DNA from 2 places in the Mesorhizobium sp. WSM4312 genome. Region 2 is predicted to be linked to the other one. Evidence: riboswitches for the same ligand, from Rfam matches in the RefSeq annotation. Region 2 holds a riboswitch; the other holds the start of a gene.
The links. A riboswitch is a leader RNA that binds a small molecule or an ion and turns the genes downstream of it on or off. The one in region 2 is predicted to bind S-adenosylmethionine.

Region 1 (7,101 bases), on a different contig from region 2:
GCCGACGGTCATGCGCAGCGCGTTGGGGAAGCCGTAGCCGGAAACGCGCCTTAGGATATAGCCGCGCGCGGTCAGATAATCGTCCGCCGCGGCCGCCGAATGCTTCTGGTCGTCGGGAAAGTGAATGAGCAGGAAATTGCCGACGCTGGGCGTCACCCGCAGCCCGAGTCCGCTCATCTCCTGGCTCAGCCAGGTCAGCCAGGTCTCGTTATGCGCCACGCTGCGCTCGACGTGAGCGCGGTCGCGGATTGCCGCGATGCCGGCCTCGATCGCCGTCGCATTGACGTTGAAGGGACCGCGGACGCGATTGATGGCGTCGACGATGTGCATGGGCGCATACATCCAGCCGATCCGCGCGCCACCGAGGCCGATCTTGGAGAAGGTGCGGGTCATGACCACATTCTCGGCGCTGCCAACCAGTTCGATGCCGGCCTCATAGTCGTTGCGGCGGACATATTCGGCATAGGCCGCGTCGAGCACCAGCAGCACATGTTTGGGCAGGCCGGCATGCAGGCGGCGCACCTCCTGGAACGGCACATAGGTGCCGGTCGGATTGTTGGGATTGGCAAGGAACACGATCTTCGTGCGCGGCGTGACGGCCGCCAGTATCGCATCGATGTCGGCCCGCTCATCGGTCTCCTTGACCGCGATCGGCGCAGCCCCTGCCGACTGGATGTAGATCTTGTAGACCATGAAGGCGTGTTCGGTGAATATGGCCTCGTCGCCGGGTGCGAGATAGGTCTGCGCCAGCAGGCCGAGGATCTCGTCGGAGCCGTTGGAGCAGATGATGTTCTGCGCGTTGAGGCCATGCACTTCCGCGATCGCCTCGCGCAGCCGTCTGGCGGTGCCGTCGGGATAGATGTCGAGCCTGGCGGCGACTTCACGCGCGGCCTCGATCGCCTTCGGCGACGGGCCAAGCGGGTTCTCGTTGGACGACAGCTTGTAGACCTTGGCGACACCGGCGGGTGCGGCGCTCTTGCCCGGCACATAGGCGTCAATGTCCATGATGCCCGCGCGCGGGGTTGGACGTGCCTGATCCGGTCTCTGGTTCATTTTTGCAAAATCCATCGAAAATGCCTCGATCCGGAGGCCGCAGCGGAAATACAAGCCGTGGCCGATAATGTCGAGAGGTGGCAGTGGTGCCAGCAGCCGGCCCAGATGCCGGCCGAGATGTCGGCCCAGATGTCGGCATTGACGGCAGGGCGGGCGAGTTCTAGAAGGACAGCAACAGTTCCGTGGTGATTTGGCCGGTCGGCTTGCAGCCACGTTAAACAATTCGCTAAAGGGCCGTTTGCGTGACGTAACCGGCTTTGCGAATGGCAATGCCGGTTTTTTATTGTCCGCGACCGGCCGGACGGACGCATCGGCGGCGATTTTTCGCCCGATATGATGCAGCGAGTGAGACAAGAATGGCCGCTCTGCGCGCAGGAAAGACCAACAACGAGGCCGACCAGCCGTCGAGCCCGGTGTTGCGCTTCGGGGCGGACAAGCCGCTCAAGCTCGACGCCGGCACGCTTCTGTCGCCGTTCCAGATCGCCTACCAGACCTACGGCACGCTGAACGATGCCCGCTCCAATGCCATCCTCGTCTGCCATGCACTGACCGGCGACCAGCATGTCGCCAGCACCAATCCGGTGACCGGCAAGCCGGGATGGTGGGAAGTGCTGATCGGCCCCGGCAGGATCATTGACACCAGCCGCTTCTTCGTCATCTGCTCCAACGTCATCGGCGGCTGCCTGGGCTCCACCGGGCCGGCTTCGACCAACCCCGCCACCGGCAAGCCCTATGGGCTTGACCTGCCCGTCATCACGATCCGCGACATGGTGCGTGCGCAGCAGATGCTGATCGACCATTTCGGCATCGAGAAACTGTTCTGCGTGCTCGGCGGCTCGATGGGCGGCATGCAGGTGCTGGAATGGGCGTCGAGCTATCCCGAGCGCGTCTTTTCGGCGCTGCCGATCGCCACCGGCGCGCGCCATTCCTCACAGAACATTGCCTTCCACGAGGTCGGCCGGCAGGCCGTCATGGCCGATCCGGACTGGCATGGCGGCAAATATTTCGAACACGGCAAGCGCCCGGAAAAAGGCCTGGCGGTGGCGCGCATGGCCGCCCACATCACCTATCTCTCCGAAGCCGCCCTGCATCGAAAATTCGGCCGCAACTTGCAGGACCGCGAAGCGCTGACGTTCGGCTTCGACGCCGATTTTCAGATCGAAAGCTATCTGCGCCACCAGGGCATGACTTTCGTCGACCGCTTCGACGCCAATTCCTATCTCTACATGACGCGGTCGATGGACTATTTCGACCTCGCCGCCGACCATGGCGGCAGGCTGGCGGACGCCTTTGCCGGAACCAAGACCCGCTTCTGCCTGGTGTCGTTCACATCGGACTGGCTGTTTCCGACGGAAGAAAGCCGCTCCATCGTGCACGCGCTCAACGCCGCCGGCGCGTCCGTGTCCTTCGTCGAGATCGAGACCGACCGTGGCCACGATGCCTTCCTGCTCGACGAGCCGGAACTGTTCGCCGCCATCAACGGCTTCATCGGCTCCGCGGCGCGGGCGAGAGGGCTAAGCGCATGACCCCGGAAAGTTGCAGCCTTTCAGGATCGGGATCATGCGCCGCAAAGGAGACGACATCATGAGCGTCAACGGCAGCCAGCGCGTCGACCTCGAGGTCGTCGCCAATCTCATCCCACCGCAGTCCCGCGTGCTCGATGTTGGTTCGGGCGACGGCTCGCTGCTTGAATTGCTGCAGGACACCAAGCAGGTCGACGGCCGCGGACTGGAACTGTCGCAGCGCGGCGTCAACGAATGCGTGGCGCGCGGCCTCTCCGTCATCCAGGGCGATGCCGACAAGGATCTCGAATTCTATCCCGACAAGGGCTTTGACTTCGTCGTCCTGTCGCAGACCTTGCAGGCGACGCGCAACCCGAAGCTGGTGCTCGACGAATTGCTCCGCATCGGCAACCGGGCGATCGTCTCCTTCCCCAATTTCGGCCATTGGCGGGTACGTCTGTCGCTGTTCGTCAAGGGCCGCATGCCGGTGACGCAGGACCTGCCCTATTCCTGGTACGACACCCCCAATATCCACTTCTGCACCATCCGCGACTTCGTCAACCTGTGCGACGAGCTTGGCGCGACGGTGGAAAAGGCGACCGCGCTCGACGCCGCCGGCCAGAAGATCGGCCTGTCCATGCCCTGGTGGTTCTGGAACTTCTTTGGCCAGCAGGCGGTGTTTCTGCTGAAACGGAGCTGACGTTACGGCGCGTATTCGACCAGCTGGTGGTTCTCGTCCGCAAGCTCCTCATCGATGATTGAAGCAATCGTTGCCCAATCGCCTCCCGCCAGACCCGCGCCAATCCTGGGATAGCCGATCCTCCGGCCGGCGAATCCAGCCTTGACCGCGTTCATGACACTGCGGATGGCGCCATAGTCAGCCTTCACGCCCTGGCCCTGCCAATGGAACTGGGTGTAGCCATTGATGACGTGGAAATTTCGATCTTCGCGCCGGATCTCGGCAACCGAGATAGTACCCAGCTTGGAGCGGTCGCCTTTCACGGTCGCGATATCCGCGGCGTAGGCCTCTGGAAACCGCTGCTTGATGGAAAGGGCAATGCCCTTGCCCATCTGGCATTGGCAATTGCAGCCATGCAGGATCGCGTCGAACTCTCCGTCGAGCGCAAGTTGCAACAGATCGCCACGAATCGTCCGCATGGGCAGTTCCATCAGCCAAGCACATCGGTAGCCTTGTGCGGACGCTCGATGCCGTCAACGATGATTACGTCGGAGTCCGAATTATCGGTGCGCAGTGAAAGGATCGCCTGATAGGCGGGCGAAGCATACCACTCGCGCACATGCTGGCGGTCAGGAAATTCGATGACGATGAGGTTGCCCGGCCAGTCGTTCTCGATCACCTCCACATCGCCGCCATGGACCAGGAAACGGCCGCCGAAAGGCTCCAGCGTGGCATCGATCCTGTGCAGATACTCGACGATCTGCGGACCCATCGTGACTTGGCGCATATGGGCGATGGCGTAAGCGGTCATGACGTAACTCCCTTTGCATCGAGACCGACCAACCGGCCTCGCCAGGGCAATCTGCCGGAACACCTGACACAAAGCGATTACGCCCGAGGTAATGGAATCGGCGCCTTCGACGGCCGGCGACAGGCGCTCTTGCGCATTTTCACCGGTCGAGTTCCGGAAAATACGGATCCGAAAGGAACCGCCTGTCGCGTTCGCCTTGCAGGCAGTCGATCGGCGCATCCGCGTCGACGGGGATGATCCTGGCCTTGTCCTGAATACCGCTCACTTCGAGGATCAGCTTGCGCCGGATGGCGGTGGAAAATTCGGCAGCCGAGTGGATGGGCAGCACGAAAGAGCCGGGTCCGCCGGTCACGCACTGCGCATAGTACTGGTCGAGATGCTTGAAGGTGGGCGATGGATTGATCAGGATCGGCAGGCCGTTGATGACGATGCCTTTTGCGGTTGCCGCATCGCGCGTCGCGGTGACCGGCGGCCCGATATTGTTGGGGCCATCGCCCGATATATCGATGACGCTGCGCTCACTGGCGAAATTCGTCCTGCCGAACAGCCCCGTGCCGAAGGCAATTGCCGTGGAAATCGAGGTGCCGCGAAAACTCCGGAACGGGCGCGCCGCCACCTTGTCGGCAAAGCTGTTGGCGCTTTGCGCGCCATCAATGATCTGCCAGTCGATGACCGCGTCGTCGCGCACCGTGCCGGCCCATTCGAAATAGGCAATCGCGATGCGGCCGGTATTGCCGGACCGGATGGCGTGGATGAAGTCGGGATGGCGCAGCGCCTCGACATAGCCGGCGCGTTGCAGGGCGAATTCCTTCTCGTCCATCGACAGGGATATATCGACCGCCAACACCAATTCGACGTCGACAGCCAGCGCACCCGATGGCGAGGCAACGGGCGTTGGCTGGACACAGGCAAGACAGGCAAGCAGGCGCAGAGCATCAAGCATCACCACCGCCACGTTTTGTTTCTCGGGGAAATCTTCCTTCGCGATCGCGGCGAAATAAAGCTTGCAGCGAGAGTGCGGGAAACGGCCCTACTTCTTGCGGCGGACCGCGACCGGCGGCGGATCGATGGCGCCGGCCCTGACGTGGGCGGGCTTCAGCGCTGGCGCACCGGAATCCTTGACGATCGTCAGGCCGCGCGGAAAGAACTGAATATTGTGCTGCCCGCGCCCGATGTTGATGATCGTGGCGCCCTTCAGATGCTTTTCCAGCATCGCCAGAACACGCCGCAGCGAGGGGCCGTCGAACGCATCCATGGCTTCGTCGATGATCACCCATTTCGGCTGCCGCAAGGCGAGCCTGGCCACGCCCAGCAAGCGCTGCTCGTCATCGCCCAGTTCATGGTCCCAGCGCCCGACGCGGTCGAGCGAGGACGACAGCCGTTCCAGGCCAACCTCGGCCAGCACCGCCACAATGTCGGCGTCACTCGCGGGCGCATGCCCGTTGGCGTGATTGAGCACGTCGCGCAACGTGCCGGCCGGCAAATACGGCACGCGTGGCACGAAGATGAGGGGTTCTCCGGCCGGCAGGCCGATTTTTCCCCTGCCCCAGGGCCACAGCCCGGCAATGGCGCGGAAGAACAGCGTCTTGCCGGCGCCGGGTTCGCCGGTGATCATCACGCGATCGCCGGCGCGGATCTCGACATGCTGCTCGGAGAGTTTTGTGCAGCCCTCCGGCGAGGCCACCTGGAGCTTCTCGAACGTCAGGCTGCCATTGGCGTTCAGATCGAAGGTGATGCGCCTTTCGGTGTCGTGCAGCACATCGGTTTCATCGAGCGCGATGCGGAAGTCGGCGACACGCATCAGCGTGGCCCGCCAATCGGCGATGCTGCCGATATTGTTGATGAACCAGCGCAACGAGGAATGGACCTGGTTGAAGGCGCCGACCGCCATCATCAGCCCGCCAAAGCTGATATCGCCCGAGAAATAGACGGGCGAGGCAACCAGGATCGGCGCCACGACGGTAATCCAGCCATAGGTATCGGTCACCCAGGACAGGTTGATCTGTGCGGTATAGATGCGCCGCATGGCGCCCAGCACCGTGCCGAGGTCGAGTTCGAGCCGCTGCCTGGCGTCGGCCTCGCCATGGTACAGCGCGATGGCATCGACATTCTCGTTGACGCGCACCATCGAGGAGCGCAGCTCCGCCTCTCGTGTGTAGCGGTCGCTGTTCAGCTTGATGAGCGGCCGGCCGACCAGCCAGCTCAGCCAGGAGGCGGTGCCGGCATAGAGGAACGCCGCCCAGACCATGTAACCCGGTATGGCCAGCGACCAGCCGTTGATGTGGAAGACGAAGCCCGAAGACAGTTCCCACAGCACGCCGACGAAGGACACGAGCAGGATGAGCGACTGCAGGAGCCCGACGCCGAGATCGGTCGACAGGTCGGACAGATGCGCCGCATCCTGCTGCATGCGCTGGTCGGGATTGACGCCGATGGCGCCGGCATTGGCCAGCCGGAAGGCGCGTGCCGGCCGCATCCACTGGTCGATCAGGTCGAGCGTCAGCGCCTCGCGCAGCTTCAGCCGGATCATCTGGTTGAGCCAGGTCTGGCCGATATTGAGCACCAGCAGCCCGCCGGCGATCATCGCAAAGACAAGGAGCTGGTGCACGAAGGCCGCCATGTCGCGGCGTGCCAGCGCATCGTAGAAGGGCTGGTTCCAGCGGTTGAGCAGGACCTGGCCGATCGAGGTCGCGATGATGACGGCCATGATGCCGACCGACGTCCACAGCAGCCATTTGCGGACCGGCGACACCACCAGCGCCCGCCTGATCGTCGCAACCTGATCACGCAGGCTGCTGGCCTCGACAGCGACCGGCTGAACGGTGGCCTGATTGTCAAGTTGATCAGCCATGTCAGAGGTCCTTGCGTTCAGGTGCGATGCTGAAACCGGATGATGACGGCATCCGCATATCAGGCAGGTAGCGAGTTCACCACGACAGATAGGTCGAGGAGGGACGCGCCGTGCGCGTTTCTAGCATGATCACGAAGGTTTCACCTGGCGAGACGGCATGGCCCCGCCTGTCGCCTCGGCCCGGCGGCCGAGCCGCGTCGCGCCG
Region 2 (7,101 bases):
ACCTCGAAGGCTTCGGCCCCAAGGTCGAAGGCTTCGACCAGGTCGGCTTCGACGACATCGATGCCGCCGAGAAGGCGATTACGCCGGAAACCGCCGCGATCCTGATCGAGCCGGTGCAGGGCGAGGGCGGCATCCGCCCGGTCCCGACGCAGTCCCTGAAGCGGCTGCGGCAGCTTTGCGACCAGCACGGCCTGTTATTGATCTATGACGAGGTCCAGTGCGGCATCGGCCGCACCGGAAAGCTGTTCGCGCATGAATGGTCAGGTGTTGCGCCCGACATCATGGCGATCGCCAAAGGCATTGGCGGCGGCTTTCCGATGGGCGCTTGCCTTGCAACCGACGAAGCAGCTGTCGGCATGACGGCTGGCGTGCACGGCACCACATTCGGCGGCAATCCGTTGGCCATGGCGGTCGGCAACGCCGTGCTCGACGTGGTGCTGGAAGAGGGCTTCCTCGAAGACGTCCAGCGCAAGGCATTGCTGATCAAGCAGGGCCTGGCGGCGATCGCCGACGAGTTTCCCGATGTCATCGAAGACATCCGGGGCACCGGCCTCATGCTTGGCCTCAAATGCGCCATGCCCAACACCAAGGTGAACATGGCGCTGCGCGACCAGCATTTGCTGGCGGTTCCGGCCGGCGACAACGTCATTCGCCTGCTGCCGCCGCTCACCGTCACCGACGCCGAGATCCACGAAGCGCTCAACCGCATCCGCGCCGGTGCCAAAGGCCTGGCGGATGCCATCGCCGTGGCCGCCGCGAAGTAATTCCGGAAAATTGCCGATGTCAGTTCGCCATTTCACCGATCTTTCCACCGTTTCCGAAGGCGACCTGCGCTTCATGCTGGACGACGCGGTGGTGCGAAAGGCGCGCCTCAAGGCCGGCGAGCGGACCCGGCCGCTCGAAGGCAAGGTGCTGGCGATGATCTTCGACAAGCCGTCGACGCGCACGCGCGTCTCCTTCGATGTCGGCATGCGCCAGCTCGGCGGCGAGACCATCATGCTGACCGGCACCGAAATGCAGCTTGGCCGCTCCGAAACCATCGCCGACACCGCCAAGGTTCTGTCGCGCTATGTCGACGCGATCATGATCCGCACCACCTCGCATGAACGGTTGCTGGAGCTGACCGAGAACGCCACGGTTCCGGTGATCAACGGGCTGACGGATGACACCCATCCGTGCCAGTTGATGGCCGACATCATGACCTTCGAGGAGCATCGCGGTCCGGTGGCCGGCAAGACCATCGCCTGGACCGGCGACGGCAACAATGTGCTGCATTCGCTGCTCGAGGCCTCGGCGCGGTTCCGCTTCAACCTCAACGTCGCCGTGCCGGAAGGCAGCGAGCCGGCGCAGAAGCATATCGACTGGTCCAAGGCGCATGGCGGCAAGCTGCACTTCACCCGCTCGCCCGAGGAAGCCGTCGACCAGGCCGACTGCGTCGTCACCGATTGCTGGGTGTCGATGGGCCAGGAGCATCGCGCCCGCGGCCACAACGTCTTCTCGCCCTACCAGGTCAATGCCAAGCTGATGGCGCATGCCAAGCCGGACGCGCTGTTCATGCACTGCCTGCCGGCGCATCGCGGCGAGGAAGTCACCGACGAGGTCATCGACGGACCCCATTCGGTGGTCTTCGACGAGGCCGAGAACCGGCTCCACGCCCAAAAGGCGGTGCTTGCCTGGTGTCTTGGGGCTTGAAGTGTCTTGGGGTTCGAAGTGGCTTGGGGTTTGAAAGGTCCGGGCGCTTGATCTGCGGAGGCGCGATGCCTATCTGCGCCGCATCACGCAAATCAAGCGCGTTTGGACGCATGCACCCCAGGGGGCGGCATGGCCGCGCCCTGGAGCTTTGTCATGTTGGAAACGCATCAAGTGACTGAACATCACCCCAAACTCGGCGAGTTCGGCTATGCCGGCGACGACCATGTCGTGCCGTTCGAGGTCGGCCCGCTCGACGTGCGCGGCCGTACCGTGCAGCTCGGGCCGATGCTCGACGCCATTCTCAGCCGCCACGATTATCCCGAGCCGGTCGCCCGCCTTCTGGCGGAAGCCTGTGTGCTGACGGTGCTGCTCGGCACCTCGCTCAAATTCGAGGGCAAGTTCATCCTGCAGACCCGCACCGATGGGCCGGTCGACATGCTGGTGGCGGATTTCACCACGCCGTCGGCGCTGCGTGCCTATGCGCGCTTCGATGCCGATCGCCTCGAGGCACTGGTCGCCGCAGGCGAAACGTCCCAGCAGACACTGCTCGGCGGCGGTGTGCTGGCACTGACCATCGACCAGGGCGCCCATACGCAGCGCTATCAGGGTATCGTCCAGCTCGACGGCGAGACACTGGAAGACGCGGCGCGCACCTATTTCCGCCAGTCGGAGCAGATCCCGACGGATATCAGGCTGTCCGTGGCCAAGCTGTTGACGCCCGGCGTCGGCGGCGCGCGCGAACAATGGCGCGCCGGCGGTATCCTGGCGCAGTTCCTGCCGCAGGCGTCCGATCGCATGCGCGTTCCGGACCTGCACGGCGGCGATGGCGATCCGCGCGAGGAGATCCATGATCCCACCGACAATTCCTGGCAGGAATTGCTGGCGCTGCTCGGCACCATCGAGCCGACTGAGCTGATCGATCCGACGATCGGTACCGAACGGCTGCTCTATCGCCTGTTCCATGAGCATGGCGTGCGGGTTTTCGGCGGCGTTCCCGTCGCCGACCAGTGCTCATGCTCGCGCGACAAGATCCGCGGCATCCTCGAGGGCTTCTCCGCGCAGGAGATCAAGGACAGCACCGAGGATGGCGGCATCCACGTCGCCTGCGAATTCTGCTCGACACAGTACGACTTCGATCCGGCGGAATTTGCCGCGCAATAAAGCCAGTCCTTCTCCTCGTAAAACGGGGAGAAGGACGCTAATTCACCGTACGCCTGGTCCCCGGCAGATCCAGCGAAAATGCCGGGATGGCGATGTCGAAAGTCTCGCCGCGCTTGTTGCGCATCGTGTAGTGCCCGACCATGATGCCTGATGGCGTCGAGAGCGGGCAGCCGGACGTGTATTGATAGCTGTCGCCGGGATTGAGTTCGGGCTGGTCGCCGACGACACCCGGGCCACGCACTTCCTCGACCCGGCCGGCACCGTCGGTGATGTGCCAATAACGCGACAGAAGCTGCACGAATTCGTCCGACTGGTTGTCGATCGTTATCTGATAACCCCAGACATAGCGGTTCTCGGAAGGATCGGAGCGGTCCTCGAGGTAGAACGGCCTGACCTGCACTTCGATGTTGCGCGTGACGGCGCGGTACATAAGCGGCTCCAAAACGATCCGATACCTTTCGGCGCTCCCGGCGAGCAGGTCAACGAGCGCGTCTTGTCGCGCCTCGTCTTGAAACGCAGGTGCCGGCAAAGAATGTCATTTAAGTGACACATGACAATGATGGGGTGCGCCGACCAATGCCGGGCGACTCGGGCGCTCTGTCGAACTGTCGAAAACGGCCGCCACACCGGCCGGTTTTTCTGGAGTGAACGGATCTCGATGGAACTCACTCTCATAACCGCCTTGCTGTCGTCCGCTCTCATTGCCTCAAACCTCGCCAGTATGCTGCTCGCCGCCTCACAGCTGAGACGGCGCACCACGATCGCACCGCCGGCCGGCAAATCGCCGCCGGTATCGATCGTCATACCCTCGCGCGGCGTCGAGCCGTTCACGCAGGAGACGCTGGAGCGCGCTTTCTCGCTCGACTGGCCGCGCTACGAGCTGATCTTCTGCGTTGCCCATGGCGACGATCCGGTGGTCAGGTTGATCCGCGCCGCCATTGGCCGCTTTCCAAGAGTGCCGGCCCGGCTGTTGATCGGTGACGACCGCGTCAGCGCCAATCCCAAGCTCAACAATTGCGTCAAGGGTTGGGAAGCCGCGCGGCACAACTGGGTCGTCCTCGCCGACTCCAACGTGCTGATGCCGAGAGACTACATCCAGCATCTGATGGCGGCGTGGCAGCCGGATACCGGCCTTGTCTGCTCGACACCGATCGGCTCGCGGCCGGAGGGCTTCTGGGCCGAGGTCGAATGCGCCTTCCTCAACACGCTGCAGGCCCGCTGGCAATATGCCGGCGAGGCGCTCGGCCTTGGCTTTGCCCAGGGCAAGAGCATGCTGTGGAACAAGCCGATGCTGGATGCCAATGGCGGCATCCGCGCGCTGGCCGCCGAAATCGCCGAGGACGCCGCTGCGACCAAGCTGGTCAATGGGCTTGGCCTATGCGTCAATCTCGTCGCGGCACCCTTCGAGCAGCCGCTTGGCAGGCGCACGCTTGGCACGATCTGGTCACGCCAGGCCCGCTGGGCGCGCCTGCGCCGCGTAACCTTCCCGCGGTTCTTCGCGCCGGAAATCCTGACGGGCGCGGTGGTGCCGCTGGCGCTTGCGCTGGTTGCGGCGGCAAGCGCCGGCTTCAGCCTGCCGCTGACGGCCATCGCCGTGCTGGCGGCCTTTTATCTACCGGAATGCGCCTTGGCTTGGTCCAAGGGCTGGCACCTGTCGCCGCGCACGGTCGCGGCGATGATTGCGCGGGACTTGATGCTTCCAACCATGTGGGCGCGCGGCTGGCTCGGCGGCGCCGTCGACTGGCGCGGCAATGCGATGATCATCGGCACCAAGGCCGCCGAACTGGAAGAGGCGTCGTCGCGCGCCTGATCGCGGCGCGGACGACGCTGCCTCGACGGCTCCCTATTTGGCGCCCTTCAGCGCCTGCGCGATGTCTTCCAGAAGGTCGTCGGTATCCTCAAGGCCGACCGACAGCCTGAGCGTTCCTGGCCCGATGCCGAGTTCGGCGCGCGCCTCTTCGCTTAAATTCTTGTGCGTGGTCGTCGCCGGATGGGTGATCAGGCTCTTGGCGTCGCCGAGATTGTTCGAGATCAGCACGATGTCGAGCGCGTTCTGCAGGGCGAAAGCCGCCTGCTTGCCGCCCTTGACGTCGAGGCAAATCAGCGTCGAGCCGCCCGACATCTGCTTCTTGACGATCTCGGCCTGCGGATGGTCGGCGCGGCCGGGATAGATGACGCGGGCAATCTGCGGCTGCTCGGCGAGGAAATCCGCGATCTTGCCGGCGCTCTCCGTCTGCTGGCGCACACGCAGCGGCAGTGTCTCCAGGCCCTTCAGCAGTGTCCAGGCGTTGAAGGGCGACAGGCTGGGGCCGGTGTGGCGGAAATAGTCATGCAAATTCTCGTCGATCCACTTCTTGTCCGACAGGATCACGCCGCCGAGACAGCGGCCCTGGCCATCGATGTGCTTGGTGGCCGAATAGACGACGATATGCGCGCCGAGCTGCAACGGCTTCTGCTGGAGAGGCGTGGCAAAGACATTGTCGACGACAAGCCGCGCGCCGATCGAATTGGCGAGCGCAGCCACAGCGGCGATGTCGACCACTTCCAATGTCGGGTTGGTCGGGCTTTCCAGGAAGAACAGCTTGGTGTTGGGCCTGACCGCCTTTTCCCAGTTGGCGATATCGGTGCCGTCGACCAGCGTCGCCTCGATGCCGTAGCGCGGTGCCAGCGTCTCGACCACCCAACGGCAGGAGCCGAACAGCGCGCGCGCCGCCACGATGTGGTCACCGGCCTTGACGCTGCAAAGAAGCGCCGCCGTCACCGCCGCCATGCCCGATGCCGTGGCGCGCGCATCCTCGGCGCCTTCGAGCGCACACATGCGCTTTTCAAACATGTCGACGGTCGGATTGGCGTAGCGCGAATAGATGAAGCCCGGCTCCTCGCCCTTGAAGCGGGCTTCGGCGGCTTGCGCCGTTTGATAGACATAGCCCTGGGTCAGGTACATCGCCTCGGAGGTCTCGCCGAAGCCGGAACGCAGGGTTCCGCCATGCACGAGGGCTGTTTGAGGCTTCCAGTTGCGCTTCTTGCTGCTCATTGCTTTTGTTCCAGACACAAAAAAACCGGTCGCGAAAGTCGCAACCGGTCCATACGGCCTCGCGGCCAACGGTCCTTTAGCGACTTGTTTAACGTGGCTGCAAGCCGACCGGCCAAATCACCACGGGATAACGACCCTTTAGACCCGTACCACGCTTGCGTCAATTGCCGGCTTCATTAAGAGGTTTGTACCAAGCAGGTTCCGCAAAAGTGTTTCACGGTTTTGCGGCGAGAACCTGCGGCAGGAAAATCGTCTGGCCTAGGAGCGGAGCCTTGCGGCAGACAGGCATTCTTCCCGATCAGGATATCTCGGCGCTGTTCCAGTCCGGCGCGCTGAAGTCGCCGCGCGCGCTCGATGCCGACCAGATCCAGCCGGCCAGCCTCGATCTCAGGCTCGGCGACAAGGCCTGGCGGGTGCGGGCGTCCTTCCTGCCGGGTCCGGATCATCGGGTTGCCGACAAACTCGATCGGCTGAAGCTGCATGAGTTCAGCCTCGCCGACGGCGCCGTGCTGGAAACGGGCTGTGTTTACATCGTGCCGCTGCTGGAAAGCCTTGCGCTGCCCCCAACCGTGTCCGCCTCGGCCAATCCGAAGAGTTCGACCGGGCGGCTCGACATTTTCACCCGCGTCATGACCGACCGTGGCCACGAGTTCGACAAGATCGCCGCCGGCTACAACGGTCCGCTTTACCTGGAAGTCAGCCCGCGCACCTTCCCGATCGTCGTGCGCACCGGCTCGCGCCTGTCGCAGATCCGCTTCCGCACCGGCAACGCGCTGCTCTCGGAAGCCGAATTGCATGAATTGCACCGCGCGCAGATGCTGGTCGCCACCGAGCCGCCGAATATTTCGGGCGGCGGCATCGCGCTGTCGATCGATCTCAAGGGCGACGGTGACGGGCTGGTCGGCTATCGCGGCAAGCATCACACCGGCCTTGTCGATGTCGACAAGCGCGCCGCGCAGGACGTCGTCGATTTCTGGGAACCCATCCACAAGAGCGGCGCCGGCGAACTGGTGCTCGATCCGGACGAATTCTACATTCTCGTCAGCCAGGAGGCGGTGCATGTGCCGCCGCTCTATGCTGCCGAGATGACGCCCTTCGACCCGCTGGTCGGCGAATTTCGCGTCCATTATGCCGGCTTCTTCGATCCGGGCTTCGGCCATTCGGCGGCCGGTGGCACCGGCAGCCGGGCGGTGCTTGAAGTGCGCAGCCACGAA

Region 1: another riboswitch for S-adenosylmethionine. It lies ahead of CK228_RS11205 (homoserine O-acetyltransferase); the one in region 2 lies ahead of CK228_RS06865 (O-succinylhomoserine sulfhydrylase).

What each region holds. Positions count from the first base shown of each region.
Region 1 covers NZ_NSFU01000006.1:105,661-112,761, forward strand. The annotation lists gene hisC (histidinol-phosphate transaminase) at 1-1,053, opposite strand, end outside; SAM riboswitch at 1,226-1,303, shown strand; gene CK228_RS11205 (homoserine O-acetyltransferase) at 1,410-2,579, shown strand; gene metW (methionine biosynthesis protein MetW) at 2,638-3,255, shown strand; gene CK228_RS11215 (macro domain-containing protein) at 3,258-3,725, opposite strand; gene CK228_RS11220 (DUF1330 domain-containing protein) at 3,725-4,045, opposite strand; gene CK228_RS11225 (DUF1194 domain-containing protein) at 4,185-4,988, opposite strand; gene CK228_RS11230 (ABC transporter ATP-binding protein/permease) at 5,076-6,896, opposite strand; gene CK228_RS11235 (methyltransferase domain-containing protein) at 7,026-7,101, opposite strand, start outside.
Region 2 covers NZ_NSFU01000003.1:334,903-342,003, forward strand. The annotation lists gene CK228_RS06840 (aspartate aminotransferase family protein) at 1-764, shown strand, start outside; gene argF (ornithine carbamoyltransferase) at 781-1,692, shown strand; gene CK228_RS06850 (Hsp33 family molecular chaperone) at 1,822-2,853, shown strand; gene apaG (Co2+/Mg2+ efflux protein ApaG) at 2,891-3,283, opposite strand; gene CK228_RS06860 (ceramide glucosyltransferase) at 3,512-4,663, shown strand; gene CK228_RS06865 (O-succinylhomoserine sulfhydrylase) at 4,697-5,887, opposite strand; SAM riboswitch at 5,944-6,021, opposite strand; gene CK228_RS06870 (2'-deoxycytidine 5'-triphosphate deaminase) at 6,160-7,101, shown strand, end outside.